Linked DNA regions of Pseudosulfitobacter pseudonitzschiae. The protein of the gene in region 1 interacts with the protein of each later gene in a pairwise test. Links are inferred from orthologs where the notes say so. Each region holds a gene or a part of one and is shown on either strand. Other genes may lie near its edges.

Region 1 (14,423 bases):
AACTCTACCCCGAGACCCGCCAGAACCGTGGTGACCAGTGCCAGACTCATTGCGAACAGCATGAAAAACACCCATGCGATAAACGCGCCCCCCTTGAGCACCCGACGCCCGACCGTGTTGCCGCTGCTGACCGAATGCGGGTGCACCAGTTTCTCCATCTCGCGCAGACCGGCCTGATAGAGCGCAAAGACACGCAACAACTTGACCCCGCCCGCAGTGGTGGCCACGCCGCCACCGATCAGCGCAAGCCCCATCAGGATCATCCCCGGCGTTGCCAGACCCGACCAGTTTTGCGAGGTTTCCCAATAGGCGCTGGTAAAGCCTGTGGTAGACAAAAAGGACAGAACGGTGAAAACCGCCCCCCATAGCGCCTGCCCTGCAGCCACAAGACTGTTTTGTTCGCCCACGTCGATCGCGCCCAGAAAGTGACGCAGGAACAGGATGAACGGCACGCCCAACACCACCGCAATGCCGATGCGAAACTCGGGGTCTTGCAGCAGACCGCCGCTGTCGGATGTGACCGTGTCAGTGGAAAAGGTCATGCGCGACAGGGCAAACAGCATAAACAGCGCCATCACCATTTCGCCGCCTATGCCCGACCCTGCACCCGATGCCCCGCCCACCGGCGAGATGCCCGAGGTGGCCATCACCGACATCGCGTGGCACAGCGCCACCAGCGACCGGTCACCACCGACAATCAACAAAATCCACAACAGGATCGTCAGACCCGTATAAATCGGCACCAGTGCTTTGAACACTTTGACCAGACGCGCCCGCCCTTCGACATGACGATAGCGCATGTTGCGTTCATCATAGCGGCCCGGCTCGGCGCGGGCTGTCACCTCGAAACCGCCAAGGCTGAGGGGGGCCAGAATGGCGCTGGCTGCAATCCACATCAGCAGCCCGCCCATCCAGCCGACCTGCGCACGCCACAGGTTCAACGTGTCGTTCAGCCGTCCCGGCGTGTCGAACAGAGTGGCGCCAGTGGTGGTGAACGAGCTGACCATTTCGATATAAGCGTTCAGAAACGAGGTGGTGCCCAAACCTTCGTGAAAGGGGACCGCGAGAAAGGCGGGCAGAACGGTGAAAGCGGCAAAAAGGCTCATCAACGGGCCCAGCGTGCCATGGCGCGGCGACCGGCCTGCGTGGGCCAGTGCGATCAGCGCAAACAACAATAGGCCCAGCACGGCGGAATACAGAAACGCCCGCGCCGTGGCCAGTTCACGGATCACCGAACCGTGGATCGCCGGCACCAGCATGAACGCAGAGGCGGCACCGAACATCAGCAAGAACAGCGGCAGCTGCAACATACGGTCCTGAAGGTCGGACGGGCGCATCATGTCAGAAAAAGTCGATGGACACTTGCATCAGCCGCTCGACCTCGGGGACATCCTTGGCCAGGCTGAAAATCGCAATCACGTCGCCTTCGTCGATGCGGGTGGACGACACCGGCCGGATCACTTCACCGCCTTTGCGCACGGCCCCCACCAGCACACCTTCTGGAAATTCGATCTCGCCGATCTTGCGCCCTGCCAGCGGCGAGGTCGACAGCACCTCTGCCTCGATCACCTCGGCTTCGGCGTCACCGATGGAATAGACCGAGCGCACACGCCCGTGGCGGATGTGGCGCAGGATGGATGACACCGTGGTTGCACGCGGGTTGATATAGGCGTCGATCCCCAAGGGGCCCATCATCGGCACCAGCGTAGGGTCGTTGATCAGCGCGATGGCATAGGGGCAGCCTTCGGTTTTGGCGCGCACGGCTGCCAGCATGTTGGTTTTATCGTCGTCCGTTACGGCCAGCATCGCATCGGCACGCGACACGCCTGCCTCGGTCAGCAGGGCGACATCCAGACCATCGCCATTCAGCACGATCGTCCGCTCAAGTGCTTCAGCCGCGCGTTCGGCACATTTGCGATTTTTCTCGATGATCTTGGTGCGCACACGGTGGGTGCGCTTTTCCAGTTCCGCGGCTACGGCAAGACCGACATTGCCACCGCCCACAAGAATGATGCGCTCCTGCTTGGCCAGCTTCTTGCCAAAAATCTCCATCGTGCGGGGCACGTCGTCCACATGGGCAAAGACATAGCAATCGTCACCGACAAAAAGCTGGTCCTTGGCCTCGGGGGTAAACAATGTGCCATCGCGGCGCACCCCCACCACGACTGCGCGCAGGGTCGAGAACAGATCGGTCAACTGGCGCAAAGGCGTGTTCACCACCGGGCATTCTTCCTCGATGGTGATGCCCAGAAGATGCGCCTTGCCGTCCATGAAGCGTTCGGTGTCAAAGGCCGCCGTGGTGTGCAGACGTTGCAACGCCGCTGCGGCGACCTCGCGTTCGGGGCTGATCACCACGTCGATCGGCATGTGATCGCGGCGGTAGAGGTCGGAATAGATCGCATCCAGATAAGACTGCGACCGCAGCCGCGCGATCTTGCGATTGATGCCAAAGACCGAATGGGCCACCTGACAGGTGACCATGTTGACCTCGTCCGAATGGGTGGCGGCGATGATCATGTCGGCGTCACGCGCACCGGCGCGGTCAAGGATATTGGGATAGCTGGCATAGCCCGCAACCCCCTGAACATCCAGCGTGTCGGTGGCACGGCGCACCAGATCGGGGTCGCTGTCGACCACGGTAACATCGTTGCGTTCATTCGAGAGGTGTCGTGCGATCTGCCAGCCAACCTGACCCGCGCCGCAAATGATGACCTTCATGCGTTCCTTGCCCCTTTGGCAATCGCAACCACAGTTATCGGAAACATCTGCATGACAGATGGCTGAAACCGGGTCAATTCAATTGTAAACCCTACAGTTTTAAGGCAGTCTTGGCATATGAAAATGCGATTTGCCACACTCTTGCTGACACTTGCGCTGCCTGCCTGCGCGCCATTGACGCTGTATTACAAGGCGGGCGCACCAGTGGCCACCGTCCAGCGCGACACGACCGCCTGTCAGGTGCAGGCACTGCGCGATGCGCCCGTGGCCAATCAGATACGTCGCACGCCACCCACCTATGTTCCGGCACGCCGCGTCTGCAATTCTGCCGGTTTGTGCACCACGACAGGCGGATATTATCTGCCCGGCGAAGTATACACCTATGATGTGAACGGGCCCCTGCGTAAAAGGGTCGAAAACCAGTGCATGGCCGACCGTGGCTATTCGCCCGCCAGTATTCCGGCCTGCCCGAACGGGGTAAAACAGGCCGCAACACCGGCAGCGACGGCCACCCTGCCCCGGCTGACGCCAAAATCCTGCGCGATCCGCAATTCCGACGGCAGCTTCCAGATCGTCAATCAGGGCTAGGCGTTGCGTTGTGACGGGGTTCGGGGGCGCTGCCCCCGCGCCTTGCGGCGCTCCCCCGGAGTTTTTCTGGCAAAATGAAGAGGCTTAGTCTTGAACCTCGTCATCCACATGCGCAACCCGCGCGCCAGCCTTGGCTGATGTAACCACACCAAGGCTTTTGAGTTTGCGGTGCAGCGCCGAGCGTTCCATGCCGACAAAGTTCGCGGTGCGGCTGATGTTGCCGCCGAACCGGTTGATCTGGGTCAAAAGATACTCGCGTTCGAAGGCCTCGCGCGCCTCGCGGAGGGGCAAAGTGGCCAGTGCACCGGATAGCACAACGCGCCCCTCTTCGCCGCTGTCGGTGTCCTCGGTGCCGGGCAGTTCGCGCGCCTCGATCGGGCCGGTGCCGTCGCCAAGGATCAACACCCGTTCGATCAGGTTCTTGAGTTGGCGCACATTGCCGGGCCAGACCATCGTTTGCAACAAAGCCTGCGCCTCGTCGCTGATCTCGCGTTTGGGCAGACCCTGACTGCTGTTGAAATCTTCGATGAAATGCGCGGCCAGAACCGGAATATCCTCGCGGCGATCCTCGAGCGAAGGCACGGCGATGGGGACCACGTTCAGCCGGTGGAACAATTCCTGCCGAAAGGTCTCGGCGGCGATGGCCTGTTCCAGATCGCGGTTGGTGGAGGAGATCACCCGCAGGTCAACGCGCACCTTGTCGTTGCCGCCGACGCGGGTAAATTGCTGGTCGACCAGCACGCGCAATATCTTGGACTGGGTGCCAAGCGGCATATCCGCAACCTCGTCAAAATAGATCACGCCGCCGTGGGCCTGTTCCAGCAAGCCCGGCTCGACGCCACGCGCAACGCTTTCGCGGCCGAACAGCACTTCTTCCATGCGATCGGGGGCAACGCCTGCGCAATTGACCGTGATAAAGGGGGCCGAGGCGCGGTTGGAATTGGCGTGGATATAACGCGCGGCCAGTTCCTTGCCTGAGCCTGCAGGTCCGGTCAGCATCACACGACCATTGGATTTTGTGACCTTATCCAGATGTGAAATCAACCCTTTATAAGCCGTACTTGAACCGATCATCTGGGTCGGGCCTGTGTCCTGACGGCGTAGGCTTTGGTTTTCGCGGCGCAAGCGCGAGGTTTCCATCGCGCGACGGATCACCACCAGCAACTGGTCAATATTGAACGGCTTTTCGATAAAATCGTAAGCGCCCTGTTTGATCGCGGCGACTGCGATCTCGATGTTGCCGTGGCCCGAAATAATCACCACCGGCACATCCGGATTGTCGCGTTTGACCGATTTGAGAATGTCGATGCCGTCCATCCGGCTGTCTTTCAGCCAGATATCAAGGATCATCAACGCGGGGGCTTCGGTGTTGATTGCGCTCATCGCTTCATCGGAATTGCCTGCCAGTCGCGTGGCAAAACCTTCATCCTTGAGGATATCGGAAATCAATTCCCGAATATCGCGTTCGTCATCAACAATCAGAATGTCACTCATGCTACCTCACTTTTTTTCCGTTGCGGCGTCAGTGGCAGTGCAATCACCGCCATCGCGCCGAAATGGGTTTGGCCCTCGAATACGGGCGCGTCTTCCAGAACCAGCGTACCGCCATGTTCTTCGATAATTTTCTTGACGATCGGCAAGCCCAGCCCGGTGCCGCTGGACCGCGTGGTCACATAGGGTTCGAACAGACGCGCGCGGTCTTCGGGCAGGCCAACGCCATTGTCGGCAACCCGAATAATGGCGCGGGCGTTCTGGATTTCCAGACTGACATGAATACGCGGTTCCAACCCCTGCGGTGGATCATTTTCCGCAAGCGTTTCAATTGCTTCTCCGGCGTTTTTGATAAGGTTTGTCAGCGCCTGACCGATCATTGTCGCATCCAGATCGGTGTTGATTGGTGCATCCGGCAAATCGGCATCTATGGTCACGTTCGGCTGGCCTGCGTGTTGCAGAACAACCGCATCACGGACAAGTTGCACCAGATCGTGGTTTTGCCGATCGGGCTCGGGCATCCTTGCGAATTTGGAAAACTCGTCAACAATACGCCGCAAGTCGTTGGTTTGACGTACAATTACATCTGTCATCTGTTCCAGACTGTCACTGTCTTCGCCAACTTTCGAGGCGAACTTGCGCTTGATGCGTTCGGCGCTAAGCTGGATCGGCGTCAGCGGGTTCTTGATCTCGTGGGCGATGCGACGGGCCACGTCACCCCATGCAGCCATCCGCTGGGCGCTGACCAGATCGGTAACGTCGTCAAAAGCCACAACATAACCTTCAAGCCGTCCGTCATTGGTGCGCCGCGTGGCCATGCGCACCAGCAGATTTTCAAGGTGGCCACTGCGGCTGACCTTGACCTCGCCTTGGTTGACCTCTTGAAGATTGGCTTTCAACGCATTGAAAAGCGGACCAAACTCTGGAATCGCAACCGTAAGCGCCATTGATTGGTTATTCTCCTGCCAGTCCAACAACCGCTCGGCCGAGCGGTTCACAAAGGCAACGCGCCCCTCGGGGTCCAGCCCAACCACACCCGAGGTAACCGAGCTGAGCACTGAATCAAACAGCCGGCGGCGGCGTTCGATCTGGCGGGTGTTGTCCAGCAGCGTGTCGCGCTGCGCCTTGAGTTGCAGGGTCATCTGGTTGAAATAGCGCCCGAGCATGGCGATTTCGTCGTCGCCTTCTTCCTCGCGCACGCGGACATCCATGTCTCCCGCCCCCACACGCTGTGCCGCACCAGTCAGACGGCCTACCGGCCCCGAAAGCCGCTCGGCAAACCACAGCCCAAGCCAGATCGCGGCAAGGATCAGAATAACGGCAAAACCCAGATAGAGCAGGCCGAATTCGAACAGCACCCGCCCCCGGTCGGCCTCAAGCTGTTGGTACAGCCGCACGGTTTCCTGCGTTTCATCCAGCAACGACAGAATTTCGCCGTCGACGTCGCGACTGACATAAAGAAAACGGTCAACCGAAGTGGCCAGCGGCACCAGCGCACGGAATTCGTTGTTGGCCCAGTCTTCGATCACCAGCACACCGTCGGTGCGGGCCTGTTCCAGTTGGTCAGGATCGGGTTCTTCGAAATCAAACAGATAGGATCTGTCGCCGCGCGCCCTAATTTCTCCTGTGCCATCAATCAGATAGGCTTCTCGCAGGCCGCGTTGAATCTGGCGCTGACCGGCAGCAAGGGTTTCGATGTCGCTTTGACCCGGTTCGGTTTGACGGATGCGGTCGATGAATTCAGCCAGCGCAAGTGCGTCTTCGATCAGATCGTCGTTCTGTTCGGCTTCATAGGCTTGGGCGGCAGCCAGCGACGATCCCACCACATTGCTGACGCGGTCGGAAAACCAGCCCTCGAGCCCGATGTTCACCGTCAGCCCCGCGAACACCGCCACCGTCACCGTGGGAATTAACGCCATCAGCGCAAATACGCCGGTCAGCCGCAGGTGCAGGCGCGATCCCGCAGATTTGGCCCGCCGCGCGGCAATCAGACGGGCGACCTGGCTCATGACCAAGGCCGCGACCACGAGGATGTAAACAAAGTCGGCCAGCAGAATCAGCCGAAGCGACATGTTGTTGGTGCCCTGATCGAGCGGCCCCAAAATCAGGAAGGTCCCCAGCGCCAGAGCCGGACCAAGAATGACCAAAGACAGCGTGGCGGCGTTGCGCACACGCTTTTGGCGGCGCAAACGCCCCATTGTTGCCCAACGTGATTGCCGTGTCCGGGTTGCCACCCTGCACCCACCTGTTGATGCGGTGCCCGCAAGCACCTACCGCCATATATCGTGGTCCTGACCCGAAAGTGTCCGGATGGCCACGGTTTGATGTGGCAGTTTTACATCATCTTTCGACCGCGTGTCACCTGTATTCCCAGGTCTGTGATCTTCTTGCGCAGGGTATTTCGATTGATCCCCAGAAGTTCGGCGGCTTTTGCCTGATTTCCTGCGGTGGCAGACAGCGCAATTTCGATCAGCGGAGCTTCGACTTCACGCAGGATTCGGCCATGCAGCCCTGCGGGTGGCAACATGTCGCCGTGCAGGTCGAAATAGCGTTGCAGGTGACGTGCGACCGAGGCGCCCAGTTTTTCGGTGTCGCCCACTGATTGCAGCGGCTCCATCTCGGGCTGGCTGCCAAGGGCCTGTTTGACCTCGGCGGCGGAAATCTCGGGCAGACGGCTGGTCAGCCCCAATCGGCGCACGGTGTTTTCAAGTTGGCGCACGTTTCCGGGCCAGGAATAGGTGCGGAAAACTTCGGCAGCCTCGTCCGACAGGGTCCGCTGGGCGGCACCGGATTTCTCGCCGCGCGCCAGAAAATGATGCGCCAGCAGCGGGATGTCGTCGACCCGCTCGCGCAGCGACGGCACATGCAGCGTGGCACCGCTGAGCCGGTAATACAGATCCTTGCGCACCGCACCACTTTCCATCGCGGCGGCCAGATCGGTCTGGCTGGTGGCCAGAAAGCGCGGCACCTCGTCGCCGGTGGCATCGGTCATACGCACGATGCGGGCCTGAATTTCATCGGGAATATCGCCAATCTCGTCGATCAACAGCGTACCGCCGCGCACCCGCGCCATCACCCGTGCGGGGCCTTCAAGGTCAACCAGATCGGCAGGGGTCACCGCAACAAAAGGCTGCGTGCGCCGGTCAGAGAAGTCATGAATGGCCTTGGCAATCAGGGATTTGCCGGTGCCGCTTTCGCCCCAGATCAGCACCGGAAGATCGGTGTTCATCACCTGCGCCACCACACGGTACAGTGCCTGCATCACCGGCGTGCGCCCCACCAGCGGCAGATCGTCGGGGCGGTCATCCTCGGCTGTCTGGATTCTCGGGCGCTTTTGTTTGCTTTCCAATGCGCGCGCGGTGCGTTTCATCAAATCGGGCAGATCGAACGGTTTGGGCAGGTAGTCATAGGCATCGGCGTCGGCGGCCTGAATGGCCGTCATGATGGTGTTCTGTGCCGAAATGACAATGACTGGCAGGCCTGGGCGATCCTGACCAATTTTTGGCAACATTTCCAAACCATTGCCATCCGGCATCATCACGTCGGTGATCACAACGTCGCCTTTGCCTTCGCCCACCCAGCGCATCAGCGTTGTCAGCGAAGATGTGGCGTGTACCTTGCAGCCTGCCCGCGTCAACGCCTGAGTCAGAACCGTGCGAATTGTGCGATCGTCATCCGCGACCAGAACCGTGCCGTCCATAGCTAGACTTCCTTTTCACTCTTATTATTTTTGGGGGCGCGGGCCAGCGACAACCGGAATACCGTGCGCCCGGGCACCGATGTGACCGAAATGGACCCGCCATGGTCCGAGATAATCTTGCTGACCAGTGCCAGCCCGAGGCCGGTGCCGTTTTCGCGGCCCGAAACGAAAGGATCAAAAACATCGGCCTTGATCGCTTCGGGCAGACCGGGACCGTCGTCGATGATCTCGATTTGCAGGGGCAGCGACCGGCCCGTACCGTCGGATCGGCGCAGGCGGAAAGAATGTTCAAAGTAGCTGTGCAGACGGATGGTGCCGCCATCCTTGCCAGCCGCTTCCGAGGCGTTTTTCAGCAAATTAAGCACCACTTGCAGCAACTGGTCAGGATCGCCCTGCGCCATCGGCAGCGAGGGGTCATAGTCCTCGATGATCTTCATATTCGCGCCAAAGCCCAACAAAGCCGAACGGCGTGCGCGATCCAGCACGTCGTGAATGTTCACTTCGCGGAAATCGGGCGGAGAGAGATTGCCGAACTGTTCGACCTGTTCCAGCAGTTTGACGATGCGACGGCTTTCCTCGACGATCAGGTCGGTCAGTTCCAGATCGTCCTTGCTCAGACTCATGCTGAGCAATTGCGCGGCACCGGTGATACCCGCCAGCGGGTTCTTGATCTCGTGGGCCAGCATTTCGGCCATGCCGATGGCGGATTTGGCCGCCGACTTTACGCTGTCATGCTGGGTGATGCGACCAGCCAGTTCGCGCGGGCTGATCAACATGATCATCTGCCCTGGCGCCCCCTGAAGCGGCGCGATCTGCAACCCGCATTGCAGCGGCGCGCGCTGCCCGCCGCCAACGTCGACGTCATTCACGAACAGCGGCGTTTCAAAGGTGCGGGCGCGGGCAAATGCCTCTTCCAATGGCGAATCCACATTGACCTGATCCCACAGCGGCACGCCCACAACCGATTTGGACGAGACATTCAGGAACCCTTCGGCAGCGGCGTTGATTTCCAGAATCCTGTCATCTGCGTCGACCAACAATGCGGGCACGGGCAGAGATGCCCAGATGTCTGCGGCGGGGCTCATGCGGCCACCTGTCCGGTCCAGCCCGACAGTGCGTTAGGCAACAGGCGTATCGCCTCTGCCGGTGTTTTGGCGGTCAGCACGGCGCGGCGCAGAGGGGCGGACGTGCCTGCTGTGTCCATATACCAGCCCAAATGCTTGCGCGCGACGCGCAGACCGAGAACCACGCCATAAAAGTCCAGCATTTCAGTGTAATGCCCCATCACCATCTCTGCGAACTCCTGCCCAGTGGGCACTGCGGGGGCTGGCGTGCCGTAAAGCGCATGGGCCACTTCGGCCAGCAACCATGGCCGCCCTTGCGCGCCGCGTCCGATCATCACGCCGTCGCCGCCTGATTGATCCAGCGCCTGACGCGCACTGGCCACGTCCACGATGTCACCGTTGGCAATCACCGGAACTCCGACCGCATCCTTGACGCCCCGTATCGCAGCCCAATCGGCCCGGCCTTTGTAGAATTGGCATCGGGTGCGTCCGTGAATGACAATCTGGCGAATGCCTGCGGCTTCGGCGCGGGCGGCAATTTGCGGCGCGTTCAGCAGCGCGTCGTCCCAGCCCAGCCGCGTTTTCAACGTCACGGGGATATTCACCGCGTTCACCACCGCCTCGATCAGGGTCAGGGCGTGGTCGGGTGTCTTCATCAACGCCGAACCGGAATAGCCTTGGGTGACCTTCTTGGCGGGGCAGCCCATGTTGATGTCGATCACCGCGGCGCCCTGCCCTTCGACCATACGCGCAGCTTCGGCCATAGGCGCTGCTTCGCGCCCCGCAAGTTGAACGGCGGTGCCTTGCTGGTCCAGACCAAGTTCGGCCTTTTCGCGGGTGCCGGGGCGCGCGTTGAGCATATCGACACTGGCCACCATCTCCGAGACAACCATCCCCGCCCCGAACCGCGCCACCAAGCTGCGGAACGGCAGGTCGGTGATTCCGGCCATCGGGGCCAGCATCACCGGTGCAATCATGGTCAATGGGTCGTGGTGTTCGGACAAATGCCTAATCCTTGTGCGTGTAATCGACCTAGCTGACCCTTAGGCCAGCCTCAATCCTGTATGACCGTTTTGCACGCAGCCACGCGACCTTCGCCTAATAATTAAGCACACAAACTGCCGAATTGCCAGCCCGCGCCAATACGCCTAAACATCACCCATGATAGACACGCTCCGCTTTCTGCCATGACATGCGCCGCCATCATCGTGGCCGCAGGCCGTGGCGTGCGTGCTGGTGGCCCTGTAGCCAAACAGTGGCAACCGCTGTACGGCAAGCGTGTGATCGACCACACGTTGGACGCGTTCCTGAGCCACCCGCAGATCACCGATATCGTACTGGTGCTGCATCAAGATGACATCGCGGATGCGGATTTTGACGGGATCACCTGCACCACCGGCGGTGCCGACCGCGCGGCATCGGTGCGCGCGGGGCTGGCGGCGCTTGCCAATCCGGCGATCACCCGCGTGCTGATTCACGATGTTGCCCGTCCTTGTGTCACCGCGCGCACCATCAGCGAAGTGATTGCAGCACTGGACGGGTCTGCCGGTGCCGCCCCCGCCCTGCCCGTCACCGACGCGCTGTGGACTGGCGTGAATGGGCGGGTGACGGGAACGCAGGACCGCAGCGGCCTGTACCGTGCGCAAACGCCCCAAGGGTTCGACCGCGCCGCCATCACCGCCGCCCACGCCACCCATGCAGGCAACGCTGCCGACGACGTTGAAGTTGCACGCGCCGCAGGGCTTGACGTGGCCATCGTTGCGGGGGACGAGGATAACCTGAAAATCACCCATCCGGCCGACTTTGATCGCGCCGCACGCATACTAAAGGGACGCAATGGACATCAGACTGGGTAACGGCTTTGACGTACATGCCTTTGATGACGGCGATCATGTGACGCTGTGCGGTGTGCGTATCGACCATGATCATGGCCTTAAGGGTCATTCGGACGCGGATGTGGCCATGCACGCGATAACCGATGCGATTTACGGTGCGCTGGCAATGGGCGACATCGGCCGGCATTTTCCGCCCTCCGATCCGCAGTGGAAAGGTGCCGCAAGCCATATCTTCCTGAGCCATGCGGTCGAACTGGCTCGCGACAACGGTTTTTCCATCGGCAACATCGACTGCACGATTGTCTGCGAATACCCCAAAATCGGCCCGCACAGCAATGCGATGCGAACGCGCATGGCACAGATTACACAAATTGTAGAGGACCGCATTTCAGTCAAGGCGACCACATCCGAACAGTTGGGATTTACCGGACGCGGCGAAGGTATCGCAGCGCTGGCAACCTGCACATTGGTGAAAACATGACACAAAAACTTGCAACCGCGATCGGCACGGTTCTGGGCGTCGGCTATATCCGCCCCGCATCCGGCACGTGGGGGTCACTGGTGGCGCTGCCGTGGGCGTGGCTACTGCATGTCGCGGGTGGCTGGCCCTTGTTGCTTGCGGGCATAGTGGTGATTTTTGTCGCCGGATGGTGGGCCACGGGCGTGATGACCAAGGGCAAAACCGATCACGACCCGTCGGAAATTGTGGCAGACGAAGTTGTGGGCCAGTGGATCGCGCTGCTACCGCTGTCCATCGGGGCAATGAACAACAGTGTGTCGATGCTGGCGATGTGGCCGGGCTGGGTAGCGGCCTTTGCGCTGTTTCGCCTGTTCGACATCTGGAAGCCGTGGCTGGTGGGCCGCGCCGACCGGCGTGGTGATCCGTTGGGGGTCATGCTGGACGATGTGATTGCCGGTATTTTTGCCGCCATCGGCGTTGTGCTGCTGGCGGGGCTGACCCACGGGGTGTTGATGCGATGAGCCTGCCTTTCAGCGTGCTAGAGGCCGCCAAGGCGCGCGGCATGATGATCGCCACCGCCGAAAGCTGCACGGGCGGCATGGTGGCCGCCGCCCTGACCGACATCCCCGGATCGTCGGCAGTGGTTGATCGCGGCATGGTCACCTATACCAACGCGGCCAAGGTCGAAATGCTGGGCGTCGCGCAATCCACGCTGGACACGCACGGCGCTGTGTCGGAGCAGATCGCCGCCGAGATGGCCACAGGGGCGCTGCATCAGAGCCACGCGCAACTGGCCGTGGCGATCACCGGCATCGCAGGGCCCGGCGGATCGGAACACAAGCCCGAGGGGCGTGTGTGTTTCGGACTGGCAGGGCCGGATGGCGTCACCACGCAAACGGTCGAGTTCGGCGCAGTTGGCCGGGCAAATGTGCGCGCTTCGGCCCGCGATCACGCCTTGGGGCTGTTGCTGGGGGCACTGACAGGCATCTGAGCGCCAACATTCGCAATACGCACAATTTGCGGGCACATTGCGGAAATATCCGCCCGCTTTTCGCGCAATCCTGAAATCGCCCGCTTTTTCATCGCGCTGATGCAAAAACTCGCTTTCCCAAAATCGATCGCCTTGGCACTCCGCCCGAAACCAATCGGGAGGGGACCCCAATGAATGCCGCCGACACAGCCTGGATCATCACCGCAACAGCCCTTGTGCTGTTCATGACTTTGCCGGGGCTTGCCCTGTTTTACGGCGGCCTTGTGCGCGCCCGCAACGTGCTGAGCGCGTTCATGCACGTCTATGCCATCGCCTGCCTGATGAGCATTTTGTGGTTTGTAGTCGGCTACTCGATCGCCTTTGGCGGCGGCGGCGACAGCGGCATCTGGGGCGGGTTGGACAAATTGCTGTTGCTGGGCATCACCGCCGACAGCCTATCCGGCACCCTGCCCGAAATCCTGTTCTTTGCCTTTCAGATGACATTTGCCATTATTACGCCCGCGCTGATCGTCGGGGCCTATGTCGAGCGGATCGGCTTTGGCTTTGTTCTGCTGTTTTCGGGGCTTTGGATGCTGCTGTCCTATGCGCCGGTGGTGCATTGGATCTGGGGCGGCGGTTTTCTCTCCGATGGCGGTATTTTCGGTGAGATGGGCGTGCGCGATTTCGCGGGCGGCATCGTGGTGCATGAAACGGCGGGACTGGCGGCGCTGATTCTGGCGGTGTTTTTGGGCCAGCGCAAGAACCACACCACACCGCCGCACAATCCCGGTCTGGTGATGATCGGTGCGGCGATGCTCTGGGTCGGTTGGTTCGGATTTAACGGCGGGTCGCAACTGGCCGCTGATGGTGGTGCTGCGATGGCGCTGACAGTCACGCATATTTCAGCGGCCACCGCATCGCTGACATGGGCGCTGTGGGAACGGCTGAAATTCGGGAAATCCTCGCTTGTGGGGATCGTTACCGGCACCATTGCGGGGCTTGCGTCGATCACACCTGCGTCCGGTTTCGTCGGCCCGATCGAGGCGCTGGTGATTGGTGCGGTGGCCGGTATCCTGTGTCAGGAAGCGGTGAATTTCATCCGCAACAAGATTGCCATCGACGACACGCTGGATGTCTTTGCCGTGCACGGCGTTGGCGGCATCTTTGGCACGATCATGATCGCGGTCTTTGGCGCGGGGTCATGGGTGGCGCAACTGGGGTCGCTGGTGATTGTGGGTGCGTACACCACAGTCGTCACCATTGTGCTGATCGTCGTGGTGCGCGCCATCACGCCGCTGCGCGTGGACCCCGAGATCGAGACCAACGGCCTCGACCTCGCCGTACATGGCGAACGCGCTTACGACATCACCAGCTAGTTGGAGAGTGCGGCCACAAAAGCGGCAAGGTCGTCGTTTTGCACGGCCTGCCACAGATCATCGGCGCGCGTCCCCACAAGGGCGTGCGCCTTTTTCATGATCTTGGCCCGCCGCTCGGCCAGCGGAATAGGCGCATCAAGGTCATGGAACGCCGCCTGCCCATCGACAACGACACGCGCCTGCATCTCGGACAGGCTGTCGTCGGTGTCGATGCGCACACG
Region 2 (13,091 bases), 1.4 Mb from region 1 along the record:
CACTCATGACACCTCGGGCGACACATTTCTGATTGTCGATCCGCTGGATGGCACCAAGGAGTTTGTCCACCGTCGCGGCGATTTTACTGTGAACATTGCATTGATCGAAGGCGGCAAGCCGACACGCGGCGTGGTTTATGCCCCTGCCAAGAATCGGATGTTCTTTACGCAGGCCAATGGCCAGGCTGTTGAAGAAGCAGGCCCCTTTCAAAAAGATCTTATAGGTTCGTTGACGCCCCTGACCGTATCCAAGCCGGACAATGATGCGCTGATGATTGTGGCTTCGAAATCGCACCGCGATCAGGCAACCGACGAGTACATCAACAAATACGCTGTCAAAGACATGACTTCTGCCGGTTCGTCGCTGAAATTCTGCCTGATCGCCACAGGCGAAGCAGACTTGTATCCCCGTCTGGGCCGCACGATGGAGTGGGACACCGCCGCAGGACACGCCGTTCTTTTGGGCGCGGGCGGCAAGGTTGTGCGCTTTGATGACCACAGCGATCTGACCTATGGCAAAGACGGCTATGAAAACCCGTTCTTTATCGCCTACTCGCCTACAGTGGCGTTGAAGTCCGCCTGATGTCGGTTCTGGTTGTCATCCCTGCCCGCTACGCTTCGACCCGCTACCCCGGCAAGCCTTTGGTGGCGCTGACAGGGGCCAGCGGCGTTGCGTCCACGTTAATCGAACGCAGCTGGCGCGCAGCCATGTCGGTGCAAGGTGTGGACCGCGTGGTTGTGGCCACGGATGATGACCGGATCGCGCAAACTGCGCAGGCTTTCGGGGCCGAGGTCGTGATGACAGCGCCCGAATGCGCCAATGGCACCGAACGCTGCGCCGAGGCGCATGCGGTTTTGGGCGGTGGCTATGATGTGGTTGTGAACCTTCAAGGCGATGCGCCCCTGACGCCGTCCTGGTTCGTTGAGGCGCTGATCGAGGCAATGCAGGCCTCGCAGGATGCCGACATCGCTACGCCGGTTTTGCGCTGTGACGGTGCGACGTTGAACGGCTTTTTGGTGGATCGCAAAGCGGGCCGCGTTGGTGGCACTACTGCGGTTTTCGACGGCAACCGCAAGGCGCTGTACTTCAGCAAGGAAGTGATCCCCTATATTGGCACGAGTTTCGCGGATGATGCTGCCGAGACACCGGTGTTTCACCACGTTGGTGTCTATGCATATCGCCCGGCGGCGTTGGCGGCCTATCCCGGTTGGACAGTTGGCCCGCTGGAGCAACTAGAAGGGTTGGAGCAGTTGCGCTTTATGGAAAGTGGCGGCGCGGTTTTATGTGTCGAAGTCGATGCACGCGGACGCCAGTTCTGGGAGCTGAACAACCCCGAAGACGTGCCCCGCATCGAGAAAATGATGGCTGAAATGGGTCTGGAATGACCCAACTGCCGGTCAGCGTGGTTATTGTTAGCCGCGGTCGACCGGATGCGCTAAGCCTATGTCTGACGGGATGTATGCAACTGCACTATGATCCGTTCGAGATTGTGGTGGTGGCAGACCCCGCAGGCGTTGCAGCGGCGGAAGCGCTGCCATTTGCCAAACAGATCAAGATTATTGGGTTTGACGAGGCGAATATATCGGCGGCGCGCAATGTGGGTATTTCGGCCGCAGCGGGCGACATCGTGGCCTTTGTCGATGACGATGCGGTGCCGGAACCTACGTGGCTGACCCATCTGACACAGGCGATGCAGCAGGGTGGTGTCGTGGTTGCGGGCGGATACGTGCGCGGTCGCAACGGGATTTCCTATCAGTGGAAGGGCCGCACGCTGAACGCGACGGGCGAGACGATGGATTTGCCTGTCTCGGGGCTGGACCCGGTTGTGGTGCAGCCCACGTCCGAGAGGGCCGCAAAGACCGAAGGCACCAATATGGCGGTGCGCCGCGATGTGCTGGTGGAGTTGGGCGGATTTGACCCTGCCTATCACTATTTTCTGGATGAAACCGATTTGAACATGCGACTGGCCAAGGCAGGGCACGCCTGTGCCATTGTGCCGCGAGCGCAGGTGCATCACGGCTTTGCCGCAAACAAACTGCGCCGTGCCGACCGTGTGCCGACCGACCTGTTCGACATCGGGGCCAGTTGGGCCGTGTTTCAGCGTAAATTTATTCCCCGCGAAAAACGCCTTGATCACTGGCGCGCTATCCGGAAATCCGAGCGTGGGCGTGCCATCCGTCTGATGGTCAGCGGCCATATCGAACCTCACGCCGTTACCACGTTGATCGCACGGCTGGATCAGGGTTACGGGCAGGGCATTTCACGGGGACTGGGCGATGGCTTTGTTGCCGATGTGCCCAATGCTCCGTTCAAGCGAATCGCACCTTTGACGAAGGCACCGACCTACATCGCAACTCGCAGTTTTGGCGCGGCCAAGGCGCGCACAGACGCAGTGCGTAGGGTGAAAGACAACCAAGTGGTCACCTTGATCATTTTGACACATACGGCGTTGTATCATCAGGCATGTTTTCATCCGGACGGATATTGGGAACAGTGCGGAGGCCTGTTCGGAAAAAGCGATCGCAACCAGTCCGCGTTGCGCCCGTGGCGCTTTGCTAAGCGGTTCTCCGCAGAAGTTTCGAGAATTGCGGCAATTCGCGGTGGAGCTGTTTAAAAGAGGTGGGAATTCGTGCAGAATTTGAATAGCTGGTCAATTGCACAGGGCGGACATAAGGCGAGGCTGGGTTAACGGCGCAATTCTCGTATCTGTTATGTTACTTCAACCGACGCCAGCCTGTGCGAACATTATGGGAACTAAGTATGAGAAAAAAAGTAACTAAAGCCATTTTTCCGGTGGCGGGTTTGGGCACACGTTTTTTGCCAGCGACAAAATCGGTTCCAAAAGAAATTATGACATTGGTCGACCGTCCGCTAATCCAATATGCGATCGACGAAGCACGGGCTGCCGGTATTAAAGAATTCATTTTTGTTACCTCGCGTGGCAAAGGCGCGCTTGAGGATTACTTTGACCACGCGCCCCAGTTGGAACAAGAGCTGCGCAAAAAAGGCAAAACCGAGCTTTTGGAAATTCTTAAGGGCACCAACATGGATTCGGGCGCCATCGCCTATATCCGCCAGCACAAGGCGCTGGGTCTTGGTCACGCGGTCTGGTGCGCGCGCCGTCTGGTGGGTAATGAACCCTTTGCCGTGATCCTGCCCGACGATGTCATCGCCGCCGAAAAGCCCTGCTTGCAGCAGATGGTCGAGGCCTATGAGGAGACCGGTGGCAGTATTGTTGCCGCAATGGAAGTGCCGCCCGAAAAGGCTTCTTCCTATGGGGTCCTAGAAACCAGCGAAGACATGGGCGATCTGGTCAAGGTCAAAAGCATGGTCGAAAAACCTGCGCCCGGAACCGCCCCGTCCAATCTGGCGGTTATTGGCCGTTACATCCTGTCCCCGAACGTTCTGTCCAACCTTAACCGGATCAAATCGGGTGCGGGTGGTGAAATCCAGCTGACCGACGCTATTGCGGACGAAATCTCGCAGGACAAGGCTGTGTACGGTTTCCGTTTTCGCGGGCAGCGCTTTGACTGTGGGTCCAAGTCCGGCTTCCTTCAGGCCACGGTTTCCTTTGGTCTGGCGCGTGAGGAATTGCGGGATGATCTTTATGCGTACATCCGTGACATTGTGAACATGGATAAGGCCGCAGAATAACGCGGGCCGGGGGTGCAATTGGACAATCACGTATTGGTAACAGGCGGTGCGGGCTATATCGGGGCGCACGCCTGCAAGGCACTGCGCAAGGCGGGCTTTGTGCCAGTCACCTACGACAATCTGGTGACCGGTTGGCAGGATGCGGTCAAGTTTGGCCCGTTTGAAAAGGGCGACTTGCTTGACCGGACGCGGCTGGATGAAGTTTTTGCCAAATATGAACCCGTTGCAGTCATGCACTTTGCCGCCCTTAGTCAGGTGGGCGAAAGCATGTCGCAGCCGGGCCGGTACTGGCGCAACAATGTCGGCGGTTCGCTGAACCTGATCGAGGCGGCAGTTGATGCAGCCTGTATGAATTTTGTGTTCTCCTCTACCTGCGCCACCTACGGCGATCAGGACAATGTGGTGTTGGACGAAAACAGTGATCAGTATCCGATCAACGCCTATGGCGCGTCCAAACGTGCCATCGAAGACATCCTGCGCGACTTTGAGGCGGCGCACGGGTTGCGCCATGTGATCTATCGCTATTTCAATGTGGCTGGTGCCGACCCCGAAGGCGAGGTAGGCGAATTCCATCAGCCCGAGACGCACCTGATCCCGCTGATGCTGGATGCCATCGACGGTAAACGTGACGCACTGACCATCTTTGGCACCGATTATGATACACCCGACGGCACCTGCATCCGTGATTACGTGCATGTCTGCGATCTGGTGGATGCGCATGTTCTGGGTTTGAAGTGGTTGCAGGATGGCAAAGGCAGTCGGGTGTTCAATCTGGGCACCGGCTGCGGCTTTTCTGTACGCGAGGTTATTGACCAGTCGCGCGCCGTAACCAACCGTGCGGTGCCGATCAACGAAGGTGCGCGGCGTGCGGGTGACGCAACCAAGCTGGTGTCGGGTTCGTCCCGCGCCAAGGCGGAACTGGGCTGGAAGCCCGACCGATCAAATCTGAACACCATGATCGCCGATGCATGGAGATGGCACCAAACTGGGCACTTTGACAAATAACCCGCCAGCGCGCCTGCTGGATCTGACGCGACTTGTGCGTCGGGCCGGGCGTGTTTTGACGGGTGTGGATCGTGTCGAGATGGCCTATTTGCGCAGGTTGGTGGGTGATGATGTGCCTGCCTTTGCGTTGGTGCGTACGCCGCTGGGGTATTTGCTGTTGGATCGCGGGGGAATGTTGGCGCTGGCACAACGGCTGGACGGCGCAGTGGCTTGGTCTGCTCCCGGCCTGCTGTCGCGTTTGACGCAGGGGCTGACAGATGTGCAACGGGTGGCGCTTGCCGATGCGCGCAGGTTGTCGGTTGCACGGACGCTGCCGCGCGGGCTGGCTGCGATGCTGCGCAGGCACCTGCCGCAAGGCACCAATTATCTGAACACAGGCCACTCCAACCTGACCGACCGCGTGCTGCGCGCAGCAGCAGGCATGGGCGGGCGCACAGCGGTTTTTGTTCACGACGTGATCCCGTTGGACTTTCCGCAGTATCAGCGCGTCGAGACGATTGAGCCTTTTCGTGCCAAGATGCGGCGTATGCAGGCCTGTGCCGATGTGATTATCTGCAATTCCGCCGATACGCTGGAGCGGGCGGCGCGGGTGATGGCACAGTGGGGGGCTGTGCCTGAAGGTATTGTCGCCCATCTGGGAACAGACCTGACCACCCCACAGCCCGATCTGGTGCCTGCCGATCTGTTGCCCCCTGCGCCGTATTTCATCAGCGTCGGTACTATTGAGCCACGCAAGAACCACGCGCTGCTGTTGGACTTGTGGGACGCGATGGGTGCCGATGCCCCGACGCTGTTGATTTGCGGAGCGCGGGGCTGGAACAACGAAGCAGTATTTGCCCGTCTGGATGCCCGTACTGACGGCAAGGTGATTGAGCGCGCGGGCCTGTCGGACGGCGCTGTTGCGGCCCTTATGGCCGGATCGTGCGGACTCTTGTTTCCCAGCTTCGCCGAAGGCTATGGCCTGCCTCCGGTTGAGGCCGCAGCCCTGGGGGTGCCAGTGCTCGCGAATGATTTGGCGGTAATTCGAGAAATCCTTGGAAATATTCCCGTTTACGCGCCAGTCGATGATCGGTATCTGTGGGAAAACACGATAAAAATAATGGCTGGAGCAGGGCCACAGGTTCGGAAAAAGCTAGCTTTTCAGGCGCCGGACTGGTCCGATCACTTCAACACTGTATTAAGATCGCTTTGATAAGCGCATAGGGGTCGGATATTTTCCGGCGGGGAGAGGGCAAACAGTTTGGGCGTCTGGCAGTCATACAGACTCAGGTTGCAACGCAAGCGATGGCGTATCCGCGCCATTCGAAAACGTCGTGAACTGTCCCGTGTGGCCGACCGTACAAGCGTGATCCGCCCCAATGACATCTTGCTGTTCTCGACCCAGCGGAACGAGAAAATCCGCCTGCCGTACTTTCTGGATTACTATCGCGATCAAGGGGTTAACCATTTCCTGATCGTGGACAATGACAGCACAGATGGTTCGGCAGAGTATCTGGCCGATCAAAGCGATGTGTCAGTATGGTCGTCGAAAGCCAGCTACAAGAAATCCCGATTTGGCGTCGACTGGCTGAACTGGTTGCAGATGAAATATGCCCACGGGCACTGGTGCCTGACAGTCGATCCCGATGAATTCCTGATCTATCCGTTTTGCGACACGCGTCCGCTGCGCGCGCTGACCGACTGGCTGGATGCGTCTTCGATCAAATCCTTTAGCGCCATGCTCTTGGATATGTACCCCAAGGGGCGGCTGGACGCGCATCCATATCAGCCGGGACAGAACCCGATCGAAATCGCAGGCTGGTTCGACAGCGGTAACTACGTGATGTCGCGTAACCGGAAGTTCGGCAACCTGTGGATACAGGGCGGCCCGCGTGCGCGCGCGTTTTTTTCCGACCAACCCGAGAATGCGCCTGCGTTGAACAAGGTGCCTTTGGTCAAGTGGGACAAGAAATACGCCTATGTCAGTTCGACCCATATGCTGTTGCCGCGCGGGTTGAATCAGGTCTATGACGAATGGGGCGGCGAAAAGGCCAGCGGTGTGCTGTTGCACGCCAAGTTCCTTGATACGTTCACATCCAAAGCCGCAGAAGAACTGAGCCGTGGCCAGCACTATAGCGCGTCAGTCGAATACAAAGCCTATGCCGAAAGCCTGAAGGACGATCCCGACCTTTGGTGCAAATGGTCCGAGAAATACATCAACTGGCGACAGCTTGAGATTTTGGGCCTGATGTCGAAAGGCAACTGGGCATGACCGTTGGGATCATCATGTTGGTCCACACAGCACTTGGCCGTGCCGAACAGGCCGCGCGGCACTGGGCTGCTGCGGGCTGTCCGGTGGTGATCCATGTCGACAAAAGCGTGCCGCGCAAAACCTACGAGCTGTTCGTGGCTTCCTTGGCGGATATAAAGGATGTCGAATTCAGTACGCGCTATCGCTGTGAGTGGGGCACTTGGGGCATCGTGGCCGCGTCGCAATCCGCGTCAGAGCTGATGCTGGAGCGGTTTCGTCAGGTGCGCCACGTTTATTTGGCCTCCGGGTCTTGCCTGCCGCTGCGCCCCGTCGAAGAGCTGATCGAATACCTTGAGGCGCGCCCGCAAACCGATTTCATCGAAAGTGCCACTACCGCCGATGTGCCGTGGACGGTGGGTGGTTTGGACCATGAACGCTTTACCCTGCGGTTCCCCTTTTCGTGGAAGCGTCACCGGTTTTTGTTCGATAAATACGTCGAGTTTCAGCGCATATTCCGGCTGCGGCGCAAGATTCCCAACGGGTTGACTCCGCACATGGGGTCGCAATGGTGGTGTCTGACGCGTCAGACCCTGTCGGCGATACTGCAAGATCCGGATCGCGCCGAGTATGACAGGTATTTCCGTCAAGTCTGGATTCCTGATGAAAGCTATTTCCAGACGCTTGCACGGCAATATTCGATCAAGATCGAAAGCCGGTCGTTGACCCTGTCCAAGTTCGACTTTCAGGGCAAGCCGCATATTTTCTATGACGACCACCTGCAATTGCTGCGCCGGTCCGATTGCTTTGTCGCCCGCAAGATCTGGCCCCACGCCGACCGTCTATACGAGGCATTTTTGACTGACCCCGCAGGTGCGATGAAGCGGACAGAGCCGAACCCCGGCAAGATCGACCGCATCTTTGCCAAGGCGGTGGACCGGCGGACACGTGGCCGCCCGGGTCTGTATATGCAAAGCCGCTTTCCCAACGAGGATTGGGAAAACGGCGTGACAGCCGCGCCCTATTCGGTGTTCTGCGGTTTTACCGAAGTGTTCGAAAATTTCGATCCGTGGCTGGCCAAGGCCACAGGTGCGCGGGTGCATGGCCATCTGTTCGCACCGGACCGTGCCCATTTCGCCGAAGGCCAGACCACGATCCACGGCGCATTGGGTGAGGCACCGAAGTTGCGCGATTATAACGCGGCGGCATTTCTGACCAATCTGATCTGGAACACGCGGGGCGAGCGGCAGTGTTTTCAGTTCGGCCCCGCAGACAATCAGGCGATCAACTGGCGTTTGGCCAAAGATCCCAACGCGCAGATTTCGGTGATCAGTGGCGCGTGGGCGGTGCCGTTGTTCCGATCGAACCGCAACTTTATGGACATCCGAAAAGAGGCCGCTGCATTGCAAAAGATCGAAAGTGATTTTTTGAACGTGCTGCGCTCTCCTTTTACCAAGGCGCGGGTGCGTATCTGGATGATGGCCGAATTCATCGAGGCCCCGATGGAGCCCCTGCAGGGCATTTTGGATGAAATCGGCCCGACCCAACAGCGCCGTCTGTCCGAGGTGCCGAAGATGGTGGACCTGAACGGCTTTGGCCAGTTCCTTCAAAACCTGAAGAATCAAGGGATGCACCCCTATCTGATGGGCGATTTTCCGGTCGAGCGCACGGTCGAAACACAACCCGAAGCCCCGCGAAAACCCTATTTGGTAAGATAAACGATGGCGCAGAAATTCGACTATTTCGTGGTGTTCGCAGAGATGCGCACTGGCTCTAACTTTCTTGAAACGAACCTGAACGCATTCGATGGCATCACCTGCCACGGCGAGGCGTTCAATCCGCATTTCATCGGCTATCCCAATGTGACCGGGATCCTTGGCGTGTCACAGGCCGCCCGTGATGCTGACCCCAACGGGCTGATCAAGGTGATCCGCAAGGAATCTGACGGGCTGGGCGGGTTCCGGTATTTCCACGACCACGATCCACGCATCTTTGATGCAGTGGTGGACGATCCGAAATGCGCCAAGATCGTGCTGACCCGCAATCCGGTTGACAGCTACGTGTCTTGGAAAATTGCGCAGGCGACAGGGCAGTGGAAGCTGACGGACCTCAAACGTCGCAAAGAAGGCGCTGCCGAATTTGATTCGGTCGAGTTCGAGGCCCACCTTGAAGCATTGCAACGATTTCAGGTGACGCTGATGAACCGGCTGCAAGTGTCAGGGCAGACCGCGTTTTACGTGGCCTACGAAGATCTGCAAAGCGTCGAGGTTATGAACGGTCTCGCCGCCTACTTGGGCGTCGATAGTCGTTTGCAGGGGCTGGATCAAAGCCTGAAAAAGCAAAACCCCAGCCCGATCACCGAAAAGGTGACCAATGCAGACGAAATGGCGCAGGCGTTGAACAGTCTGGACCGGTTCAACCTGACCCGCACGCCCAATTTCGAGCCGCGCCGTGGACCTGTGATCCCGACATATGTCGCGGCAGCCAAGACGCCGTTGCTGTATCTGCCGATGCGCAGCGGACCCGAGGATCAGATATTCGACTGGCTGGCTGCGGTGGACGGTGTCGGCGCGGATGAACTGCTGCGCAAGATGAACCAAAAAGACCTGCGCCAATGGAAGCGCCGCAATCGCGGGCACCGCAGCTTTACAGTGCTGCGCCATCCGGTGGCGCGGGCGCACCATGCGTTCTGCCACCGCATCCTGAATCCCGGGCCTGCATGTTATGATGCCTTGCGCCAAACATTGATCCGCCGCTATGGGCTGCCCTTACCTGAGGGGGCGCCCGACGCAAGTTATGATCGTACGGCACACCATCGCGCCTTCACGGCTTTCTTGAACTTTCTCAAGGGAAACCTTGCAGGCCAAACCGCGATTCGCGTCGATGCTGCGTGGTGCACGCAGGCGCAGGCCGTTCAGGGATTCGGCGAGTTTGTGTTGCCCGATCGTATCATCCGCGAAGATGAACTTTTGTCCGAGCTGGGCCAACTTGCGGCGCAGGTGGGTGTGACGCAGATACCCGAGGTGCCGCAGGTGTCGGAACCCGGACCGTTCACGTTGAAAGACATTTACGATGACAGCATCGAATCGCTGGCGTCAGATGTTTATCAGCGGGATTATATGATGTTCGGTTTCTCGCGCTGGGCTTGATCAGGCGGCTTGGGCTGACTGCGCTTCGGACAGGATTGTGTAAAGCGTGCTGGCGTCATGATTTGCCCGCAGTTTAGTGCAGATTGAGGAATCGCGCAGGGTACGTGACACCAATGCCAATGCTTTAAGATGCTCAACGCCCGCGTCTTCGGGGGCAAACAGGGCAAAGGCGATGTCGACAGGCTGACGGTCCACCGCATTAAAGTCGATGGGTTTGTCCAGCACCACAAAGACCCCGACCACTTCGTTCACACCATCTAGCCGCGCATGCGGCAGGGCCACGCCACGGCCGACACCGGTGGGCCCCAGCGCTTCGCGTGCCATTAGGGCTTCGACCACATGGCCAGCGTTCAAGTCGTAAGCGCTGTGCGCGAGATCAGAAATCTCGTGCAACAGACGTTTCTTGCTGGAGGCCGAGGTTAACACCTTGACGGCCTCCGGCTTCAGAAGCTTTGCAAATTCCATTTTGGCTCGCACTGCTCTCTGGCGCTCTTGCGCCGTTAACTCTTATGGATCAATCCAGCCAATATTGCCGTCTTCGCGGCGATACACGACATTCAACCCATCCTGTCCATCTTTCCGGAATACAAGAACAGGCGCACCCGCCAGTTCCATCTGCATCACGGCCTCGCCAACACTTAGCGATTGTATCTTGGTCTCCATCTCCGCCACGATCATCGGTTGCAGCGAATCCGGCTCGGGTGATGTGTCATCCACCTCGGAAGCGAGGATATAGGAGGAAGCGCCAAAGAGTTCAACCGGCACAGGGCGATCCTTGTGATGGTCCTTCAGACGACGCTTGTAACGGCGCAATTGTTTTTCCATTTTCTCACTACAGGCATCGAAAGCGGCATAGATTTCTGTGCCGCGTGCCTTGGCGGTGGCAGTCAGCCCTGTGGACAGGTGAACGGTTGCCTCGCAGACAAACTCGTGACCGGATTTTGAGAAGACTACCTGTGCATCAGTGGGGCGTTCGGCATATTTTCCGACCGCTGCGCCCAATTCGGTTTGAACATGTGTTTGCAGTGCTGTGCCGATATCGATCTGTTTTCCGCTGATTTGGTACCGCATTGTCTCTCCTCACGGTTAGGGATCCGGACAGGCGACGACAGGCCACTTGGGGCCCGTCGCGGGCCTAGATCTGGATCTCGGGAAAAGGCAAAGCGTTGAGATGCAGCATCGTCGCTTGATTGCTCAAGGCGCAGGTCACAGCAGTCTCAGAAAGCGCTTTTGCCATGCCCTATTGAGCGCTCAAACACCTGCTGCTGTCAATCAAAAGCGCCGTGATATGGGTGAAGTTTTGCCGACAAGTCACTTTAATCGGCTAAGAAACGCGAAAATTTTCGCCAAGATAAACGCGGCGTACATTCTGATTCTCGACCACCTCTGCCGGGGTTCCAGACATCAGCACCTTGCCTTCGTGCAAAATATAGGCGCGGTCGACAATCTCTAGCGTTTCCCGTACGTTATGGTCGGTGATCAGCACGCCGATGCCGCGTTTCTTCAGGTCGGCGACCAAATGGCGGATGTCGCCCACGCTGATCGGATCGACTCCGGCAAAGGGTTCATCCAGCAACAGGAACTTTGGATTCGCGGCCAGACAGCGCGCAATTTCGACGCGGCGGCGTTCGCCGCCGGATAAGGCCAGCGCAGGCGCGCGCCGCAGGTGTTCGATTGAAAACTCCGACAACAGTTCTTCAAGACGTTCGCGCCGTTTGTGGCGGTGTGATTCTGTGATGTCGAGGATCGCCGAAATGTTGTCTTGCACGCTGAGGCCGCGAAAGATGCTCATTTCTTGGGGAAGGTATCCAATGCCCATCTGGGCGCGGCGGTACATTGGCAGGGCGGTCACATCCGTGCCGTCAACCTTGACGCTGCCTGCCTCGGGAGTGACCAAACCGGCAATCGAGTAGAATGTCGTTGTCTTGCCCGACCCGTTTGGGCCCAGCAAGGCAACAACTTCGCCGCGGTCCAGATGCATGGAAAAGTCGCGAATGACGACTTTCTTGCGATAGGATTTACGCAAATGCGAGATATCAAGCCCGGAATCGGCGGTTGCGACAGTCAGTTCGGGGCCGGACATTAGTTGTTTCCGGTTTGCAGGATCGTTTTGACCCGGCCTGACATGCGCGCGGTGCCAGTGCGCAGGTTTACAAACATTTTTTCCGATGTCAGCGCGCTAGCCCCTTGGGTCAGCAGCACGTCGCCGGTCATTTCAATCTCGCCGGTGTCGATGTTGTAATCGGCCCGATCCGCTTCGGCGGCATCCGCACCGGTCACCAGTGTGACACCGCCCGTGGCCTGAAGCTTGGCGATGCCCGCGTTCTGCGACCGATAGGTAACAAGCACCCGTTGCGCAGTCAGGCGCATCTCACCCTGACCGATCAGGACGTCGCCGGAGAACACAGCAGTCCCCGAAGACTGATCGACTGAAAGGTTGTCGGCGGTCACTTCGACGGGCAGCGTCGTGTCCTGGGTTATCGCTCCAAACGCGACATTTGTGCCCTGCGCCAGAACGGGGGCGGCACCGGAAAGCAACATGGCGGTTATCAAGGCACGAAGGGTGGTCACAATAGGTTACTCATCTGTTTGTTTCGGATCGTATACCAGCTTCACGCCATTTGTGAAAATCAATTGGGCAGGGCCGTTGCTACGGCTGGAAGATAGCACCATCTGACCCGCTGTCAGGTCGCCAATGCCGCTGGCCGCCTGAACTTGTCCGGGCGATGTCAGCGTGGCTGTTTCCAGATTGGCCTTCAACACATCAGACGTGATTGTATATCCTGTTGATGTGGTGATGACGACGTGGCCGGACAAGTCCATCTGGGACGCAGGAAGATCAAGGCGGGCAGTATCCGCCACCAGATCAATACGGGTGCCGCCGGCCAGATCAACCTTTGCAGTCACATCGGTGGCCTCGTTGCGTTGATCTGCGCCGGTTGTCAGCTTGCCTGCGGCAAAGGACAGACTGTCGCCTGCCTCGGTCGCGCCAGAGAAAAACGGGCCGGTGATCTGCTGGCCTTTCATCCGGGTTTGCACCTCTTCTTCGGCGAAT

What was found.
Region 2: the proteins of trkA (region 1) and SULPSESMR1_RS15260 interact in binary tests that used the Escherichia coli proteins (3 or more experiments, as listed by UniProt). The link is inferred for Pseudosulfitobacter pseudonitzschiae from one-to-one orthologs.

What each region holds. Positions count from the first base shown.
Region 1 is NZ_CP022415.1:1,659,777-1,674,199, forward strand. Bases 531-3,355 are described here. They hold trkA (Trk system potassium transporter TrkA), read right to left. Parts: upstream 2,719-3,355; coding sequence 1,342-2,718; downstream 531-1,341. Other genes in these bases: SULPSESMR1_RS08060 (TrkH family potassium uptake protein), read right to left, coding at 531-1,340; SULPSESMR1_RS08070 (hypothetical protein), read left to right, coding at 2,836-3,306. Outside these bases: more of SULPSESMR1_RS08060, read right to left, coding at 1-530; SULPSESMR1_RS08075 (sigma-54-dependent transcriptional regulator), read right to left, coding at 3,391-4,800; SULPSESMR1_RS08080 (sensor histidine kinase NtrY-like), read right to left, coding at 4,797-6,995; SULPSESMR1_RS08085 (response regulator), read right to left, coding at 7,133-8,497; SULPSESMR1_RS08090 (two-component system sensor histidine kinase NtrB), read right to left, coding at 8,500-9,582; tRNA dihydrouridine synthase DusB, read right to left, coding at 9,579-10,538; SULPSESMR1_RS08110 (phosphatidylglycerophosphatase A family protein), read left to right, coding at 11,874-12,377; SULPSESMR1_RS08115 (CinA family protein), read left to right, coding at 12,374-12,847; SULPSESMR1_RS08120 (ammonium transporter), read left to right, coding at 13,018-14,202; SULPSESMR1_RS08125 (MmgE/PrpD family protein), read right to left, coding at 14,199-14,423. UniProt on the Escherichia coli protein: Part of the constitutive potassium transport systems TrkG and TrkH. May regulate the transport activity of TrkG and TrkH systems. Binds to NAD(+) and NADH.
Region 2 is NZ_CP022415.1:3,092,801-3,105,891, reverse strand. The notes cover bases 8,770-11,568. They hold SULPSESMR1_RS15260 (PTS sugar transporter subunit IIA), read right to left. Parts: upstream 10,502-11,568; coding sequence 10,037-10,501; downstream 8,770-10,036. Other genes in these bases: lptB (LPS export ABC transporter ATP-binding protein), read right to left, coding at 11,361-11,568; hpf (ribosome hibernation-promoting factor, HPF/YfiA family), read right to left, coding at 10,544-11,107; SULPSESMR1_RS15265 (sulfotransferase family 2 domain-containing protein), read left to right, coding at 8,770-10,036. In the rest of the region: 3'(2'),5'-bisphosphate nucleotidase CysQ, read left to right, coding at 1-583; SULPSESMR1_RS15300 (3-deoxy-manno-octulosonate cytidylyltransferase), read left to right, coding at 583-1,386; SULPSESMR1_RS15295 (glycosyltransferase family 2 protein), read left to right, coding at 1,383-2,615; UTP--glucose-1-phosphate uridylyltransferase GalU, read left to right, coding at 2,762-3,655; UDP-glucose 4-epimerase GalE, read left to right, coding at 3,674-4,660; SULPSESMR1_RS15280 (glycosyltransferase), read left to right, coding at 4,650-5,852; SULPSESMR1_RS15275 (glycosyltransferase family 2 protein), read left to right, coding at 5,901-6,911; SULPSESMR1_RS15270 (DUF5927 domain-containing protein), read left to right, coding at 6,908-8,605; more of SULPSESMR1_RS15265, read left to right, coding at 8,609-8,769; more of lptB, read right to left, coding at 11,569-12,119; lipopolysaccharide transport periplasmic protein LptA, read right to left, coding at 12,119-12,577; LPS export ABC transporter periplasmic protein LptC, read right to left, coding at 12,614-13,091. UniProt on the Escherichia coli protein: Seems to have a role in regulating nitrogen assimilation.